2 regions of the Slackia heliotrinireducens DSM 20476 genome follow, and region 1 is predicted to be linked to the other one. Evidence: predicted binding sites of a transcription regulator. Region 1 holds the regulator's gene; the other holds the start of a gene.

Region 1 (3,420 bases):
ATTCGCGTATCATATGGCTGGATGCGGACGATCCTAATCCGCAGAAGCTTGCCGACGAGATACTTAAAACGCTTTCAGACAAGGGGTATACGGATGTCGTTTGCCGATATGGACGCCAATAGCGTGATGGAGGACCGCGAGCGGGCTATCCTCGTGGGCATCGATTATCGCGACAATGCGAGTGAGTACTCGCTGGAGTCGTCTTTGGACGAACTGGCTCGTCTGACCGATACGGCCGGGGCCGATGTTGTGGCTACCACCTCCCAACGTTTGGACTCGCCGAACCCACGCACGTTCATCGGATCGGGCAAGGCAGAGGAAATCGCCTCGATGTGCCGGTCCCTTTCGGCGGACGTGGTCATCTTCGACGACGAGCTTACGCCTTCGCAGCAGAGCAACCTTGAGAAGGTCCTGCCCAAGGACGTGAAGGTCATCGACCGCACCGCTCTTATTCTGGACATATTCGCCCTGCACGCCACCACCAAGGAAGGCCGCCTGCAGGTCAGGCTCGCTCAGAACCAGTACCTGCTGCCGCGTCTGCGCGGCATGTGGGCGCATCTTGCCAGCAACCGCATGGGCGGCGGCGTAGGTTCCCGCTTCGGCGAAGGCGAAAGCCAGCTCGAGGTGGACCGCCGCATGGTCCGCAAGCGCATCACGTCCATTCGCCGGGAGCTGGAGCAGGTTGCGCAGATGCGCACGATCCAACGTGCCGCGCGATACGACTCGGGTATATTCAAGGTGGCAGAGGCGGGGTATACCAATGCAGGAAAATCAAGCCTGCTCAACCGTCTGACCAATGCCGAAGTGCTGAGCTATGACAAGCTGTTCGCCACGTTGGATTCCACCACGCGCAAGCTGGTGCTGCCTGAAGGCCGCGAGGTGACCATCACCGATACGGTCGGATTCATCCAGAAGCTGCCGACGACGCTGGTCGAAGCGTTCAACAGCACGCTGGATGAGATTCGCGGAGCCGATTTGATCATGCATGTGGTGGACGCGTCTTCGAACGAACGGGACCTGCAGATGAACGCCGTAGGTGACACGCTGGAGCAGATCGGCGCCCAGGACATTCCGCGGCTCGTCGTGTTCAACAAGATCGACCTGGTGGACGAAGGGGACCGCGCTATCCTGGCCTCCCGCTATCCGATGGCCATTCTGGTGTCCGCTGAAACCGGCGAGGGCATCGACGGTTTGATAGACGCATTGGCCCGCGCCGTCGCCGCGCAGGAGGAGCTCATGGATGTGCTGGTGCCCTATTCGAAAGGCAGCGTGGTGTCTTTGGTGCACGAGCGTTGCACGGTGCTTGCGGAAAGCTACGGGGAGGACGGTACGCGTCTGACGCTGCGAGCACCACGGGATCTGATAGCTCTGCTGGGCCAGTATTCGGTCCAATAGCAACCCGATGCTGATTCCTATATGAAAACGGCTCCTGTAAGGAGCCGTTGTTTGTTTATGCGCAGTCCGTTTGTACGTTACAGACGGCGGAACACGGCAACGACCTTTCCTGCAATGGAGACGTTCTCGCGAACGATGATAGGTTCCATGGTGGAGTTTTCTGGCTGCAGGCGGATGTGATCGCGCTCTTTGAAGAAGCGCTTGACCGTTGCGCCGTCTTCGACGAGGGCCACGACGATATCGCCGTTGTTGGCATTCGGCTGTTCCTTCACCACGACGAAGTCGCCGTCGTTGATGCCGATTTCGATCATGGAGTCACCGCGTACCTTCAGCAAAAACGAACTGGAATCGCCGACGATTTCGGTGGGCAGGGGGATGGTCTCCTGGATGTTCTGCTCGGCAAGAATGGGCACGCCAGCAGCGACGTTGCCGACGACCGGCAGGTTGACCACGTTGGAGAATTCACCCTGACCGACGAAATCGTTGTGGGCTGGTTGGCCCTTTGGTGCGGTGCCTCCATAGGTTTCGCCGTCGGAGGTACGCAGCACGGTGATGCAGCGCGACTTCAGGGGGTCGCGATGGATATAGCCCTTCTCCTCAAGATTGTTCAGGTGCACATGCACGGTGGAGGGGGACGAAAGCCCGATGCTGTCGCAGATGTCGCGAACGGTGGGGGCGATGCCGGTTTCTTCGATGGTGGCGATGATGCAATCGAGCACAGCCGTCTGCTTCTTGGTGAGCTTGGTGGAGTCTTTTTTACGAACAGTCATGGTGGCCTTCCTAATACGAACATTTGTATTAAAAATCTGTTGACATGAACCTTTGTTCGCTTTATTATATACCCGAACAAAGGTTCGTGCAAGTAAGGAGTTAAGAAACATGACACGCCAGGACATGCATACATATACGAACGGCTCCTCGGCCCTCAAGTACAACAGCAAGCGTCCCGTCTTGGAGGTTATTCCTGGCGGCGCAGTTTCTGACCAGCCACAATCTTTTCTTGACGACCTGAAATTCGCTGCCAAGGCAACCGGTTTCGCAAATATGCGCGACGATTTGAAATACGGTTCCATCGCAGGTCGTCCACTGGACCTGTCCAAAGCGCACCAGTATGTGCTGTTCGGCGCACTTATGTTCGCTTTTGGTTTGGCCCTTATCCTTCTCTAATCGGGAAGGACCGTTAGTCCGACAATTCTCGTCTCCAGCGGTTTGCTGCGTTTCCTGCTGCGAGACATCCGTGAAAACTCCGTCGCTTCAGATCGGCGGAGTTTTTCGTCTCGTTGGCCGGTCTTGTATGTATGGCGCGGCGTCAGAGTTGGAGTGCATGAAAGGGGGAACAATATCTGGGTATCGATTAACATGCAGCATATTTCACTATATATGGGAATTCAGCGACGTTGCAGGTAGATTGGAAATTCTGTTGTCATAATCGATATGACGGGGTATGATGACCACAACATTTTGTGGTCATGGTGACTATGTCCCGAATGGAGGATTGCATGCGTTGCCCATCTTGTGGTCATCCCGAATCGAAAGTCGTCGACTCTCGTCCGTCGGAAGAATACAATTCCATCCGCCGTCGGCGTGAATGCTTGAAGTGCGGAACCCGCTTCACGACGTACGAACGTTTGGGAGACAGCCCGCTTATCGTCATCAAGGCCGACGGGACCAGCCAGGTGTTCAGTCGCGAGAAGCTCTACCGCGGCATCTCTATCGCCTGCGCGAAACGCCCGAATATTCCCAATGAGAAGAAAACCGAGATCATCGATAGCATCGAAGCTCAGTTGCGCAACACCGGCAAGAACGAAATCCGCTCCAAGGAGCTCGGCGACATGGTTCTTGAGCGTTTGCGTGGTTTGGACGACGTGGCATATATTCGTTTCGCCAGCGTTTACAAGGACTTTCAGAGCATCGAGGAATTCGAGGATGCTCTGAAAGGACTGGAGTAAACATGTCTCAGAAACTGCGCGTTCCCATTAAGAAACTTGCCGAAGATGCGGTTGTGCCGTCCTACGCCTATGATGG
Region 2 (3,420 bases), 1.5 Mb from region 1:
CTACTCTCCTGTCTTTAAGTCGTGCCAGCATGGCGGCGTCTAATCCCTAAGAACGATTTCGTTATGATAGCAGGACGATATTTCGAGAACGTTAAAATATACAAAAATGGTAGGTTTTGTCGACGTGCTGCTGCTTGACGTCTGACTGGCGTTGCAAAACGATGTCCAGAAGCGTGTCTGATCGGGCTGCGGGAGGGATTCCTCGTCCTTTTTTGCAGAAATGTTGTTTGTATTTCAGGTTAGGAATGCGCTATGCCCCGTGATCGGCCTTCCATTTTTTGATTTCAGACAGGCGCGCAGCGTATTTCGACTCGTTTCCCTGTTGGGTGGGGGAGTAGTACTCGCGGCCGACCAGCCGATCAGGCAGACATTGCATCGTGGTAAGCTTGTCTTTCGCGTCATGCGCGTATTCGTAGCCTTTGCCGAACCCCAGTTCCTTCATGAGGCGGGTGGGGGCATTGCGAATGACCAAAGGCACTGGTTCTGCCAGGTCTTTCTGAGCGTCTTTCGCCGCACGTCCATAAGCGACGTATAGTGAATTCGATTTCGGTGCCATGGACATGTAAACCACGGCTTCGGTCAGATGCACCGTGCATTCAGGCATGCCGATGAAATGGCATGCCTGGTAGGCTGCGATTGCGATTTCCAATGCGTGGGTGTCGGCCATGCCGATGTCTTCGGCTGCGAATCGGGTTATTCGACGGGCAACGTACAGCGGGTCTTCACCGGCTTCCAACATACGGGCAAGCCAGTACACCGCTGCATCGGGGTCGGAGTTGCGCATGGACTTGTGAAGTGCGGAAATGATGTTGTAATGCTCTTCGCCGTGTTTGTCGTACAGCAGCGATTTGCGCTCGGTACATTGCTCGACGGTTTCCTCGGTAACGTGAATGACGCCTTCGTCATCTACATCGCCGTTCAGAACAACCATCTCCAACGTGGAAAGCGCCGTACGGGCGTCTCCGTTTGCGAAGGTCGCAATGGCTTCAAGCAGCTCGTCGGAAACATCAACCTGCTGGTCGCCGAAGCCCCGAGGGTCGTGTATGGCCCGGTCGAGCAGTTCCGCCAAATCCGCCGTTTCCAGCGCTTTGAGCACGAACACCTTGCATCGCGACAACAATGCTCCATTGACCTCGAAAGACGGGTTTTCCGTGGTGGCTCCTATAAGGATGATGGTGCCTTTTTCGACAAAGGGGAGGAACGCATCCTGCTGTGCCTTGTTGAAGCGGTGGATTTCGTCCACGAACAGGATGGTTTTCTCGCCAAGGGAACGGTTGTTCTCCGCCTGTTTCATGACCTGTCGAATTTCCTTGATGCCGCTGGTCACTGCAGAGAAGTTCACGAACTTCGCGTTTGTTTGGTGCGCGATGATCTGGGCCAAGGTGGTTTTCCCGACGCCGGGAGGCCCCCAGAAAATCATTGAGGACACCTGATCCGCCTCGATGAGCTTGCGAAGCACCTTGCCTTCGCCCACAAGATGCTTCTGCCCTGCGTATTCATCTAGGGACAAAGGGCGTAGTCTAGCCGCCAAAGGTTCGGGTATGTCTTCTTGAAACAGGCTTTCCTGCATAACGGACCTCTCTACGAGAAGGGAAAAGCATTCTTTATAATATACGAACATAAGTTCTAATACAAGACCTCATCGGACGGCGGGAGCGGGGCGAGGGAGCCGAATCGAAAACGATGTTCACGACAAAAACGGGGGCCCGAAGGCCCCCGTCGATCAGATTGAATGTCCATGCGGCTACTTGCCAAGCCTCACTCCCGCGAAAGCCATGACCAGGTTGCAGATGCACGCCGCGCCCAAGGAGCCGGCGATGGCGGCAGGGCTGGCGGGATTGGCGTTGATGGCGCTGAAGCATATGCAGACGAGCGCACATACCGCGGCACCGCAAACTGCCAGCGTCGCGATAACCCATACGAAGGTTGGGCGCGAAGACTCGGCGCCTTTCACGAGGGCGCCGCGCAACACCAGGCTGGCCGCTGCCGTAAGAGTGCCCACGGCGAGCACCAGCATGCCGAGGGTAAGCCCCAGCGATCCGCCGCCGCCCTTGGTCATCTGGGACAGCAACACTTCGGAGTACAGCCCCAACACTATGATGAACAGGCATACGAAAGCCACGATAGCAGAGGCAAAACCCCAGACCAGCGCTGCCCCAATGCCGCCCTGACCCTTTTGGGGGTACAGATGGGCGAAAAGCAGCACGGTAGCGGTGGCCAGACACAGGGCCAAGCCGCCGGCGAAGATGAATCCCACAAGCGTGCCGCCGGTCATCGTGAATGGCAGCTTGTCCAGCGTGGTCAGACCGTCTGTCAGATACGGCGCGGTAGCGGCTCGGTAGTTGTATCCCAATGCCCCCGTCACGTCCAGCACCTTCGAGCCGATGCGGCCCAGCAGTGCGATGATCAACGCGCTTGCGAACAGCGTCAGAAACGCCGGCGCAGACTTCTTCAATTCGGTTCCCATTGCTAACTCCTATCTGCGCCTTGCCTAGTATTCTTCAACGTCGTTGGCAAACGTTCCGCACAGGTAGCCGCCGCAGAACGCCAGGCTTACGTCGCCAAGCAGGCTGCCAAGGATGACGTCGCCCACGTAGCTGTTCTCGCCGACGGCGCCGCCCGCCGTATGCCAACCTGCATAGAGGCCGGGGATGACGCGCCCGGTGGTGCTGAGGACCTGCATGTGATCGTTTATGGCCAGGCCGCACTTGGTGCCGTACAGGTTTCCGCCGATGCGGCATCCATAGAACGGCGGGTCTTGGATGGGGTGCAGCCAATTCGGTGGCATGGGATACATGAAATCGTCCTCACCCTTCTCGCAGCATTCGTTCCAATGTGCGACGGCGTCGGTTAGAATGCCGGGTTCGAATCCGAGATCGGCTTCGAGCTCCTCCAAGCTGTCGCGTTTCTTGAGGACGTCGGCCTCGATGGCGTCCTCGACACCGTGGTGCCAGTCGCGGTAATGCTCGGGGACCTTGTCGATTTGCTCCAGGTCCGGTGTGATGAGTTTGCGGCAGTGTTCCTGTCCGAAATCGGCCAGGTATTCCTCATAATGGCTGTCGAAGACGATGTAGCTGCGGTGCCCCGGCACGGCCATCTGGGCGGTTGCCAAATCACCGAGGGCGTAGATGGCCGCTGCGCCGCCTTCGCCGATACGGCTGTCCATGTAGCGGATGCGTTGGCCGGTGCGGTCGATGGTGAAGAACGGCTGGCGAGAAAGCTGCGTCATGCCGTCGTAGAGGAATCGCGCCCATTGCCCGCCTTCGGCTGCCCAGTCAACGCCGCCGTCGAAGCTGGCGGAGCTGTTGAATCCGTTCACGTCGGCACCTACGCCGAGGCCCATGCGGAAGCATTCGCCCTTTTCGCCCAAGGGCAGGTAGCTGCTGGCACAGCCCATGGCAGCGGTGGGGATGTATTTTT

Evidence for each region. Region 1 encodes LexA, which represses DNA repair genes until DNA is damaged. Its sites were predicted from a motif close to CNAACANNTGTTNG; they were not measured.
Region 2: the regulator LexA is predicted to act here: its motif matches at 1,615-1,628, upstream of SHEL_RS11990 (replication-associated recombination protein A).

The regions. Positions count from the first base shown of each region.
Region 1 is NC_013165.1:1,233,850-1,237,269, forward strand. It holds gene miaA (tRNA (adenosine(37)-N6)-dimethylallyltransferase MiaA) at 1-122, shown strand, start outside; gene hflX (GTPase HflX) at 94-1,395, shown strand; gene lexA (transcriptional repressor LexA) at 1,473-2,165, opposite strand; gene SHEL_RS05295 (hypothetical protein) at 2,275-2,562, shown strand; gene nrdR (transcriptional regulator NrdR) at 2,895-3,344, shown strand; gene dut (dUTP diphosphatase) at 3,347-3,420, shown strand, end outside.
Region 2 is NC_013165.1:2,703,693-2,707,112, reverse strand. It holds gene SHEL_RS11990 (replication-associated recombination protein A) at 251-1,570, opposite strand; gene SHEL_RS11985 (hypothetical protein) at 1,745-2,467, opposite strand; gene SHEL_RS11980 (FAD-dependent oxidoreductase) at 2,492-3,420, opposite strand, start outside.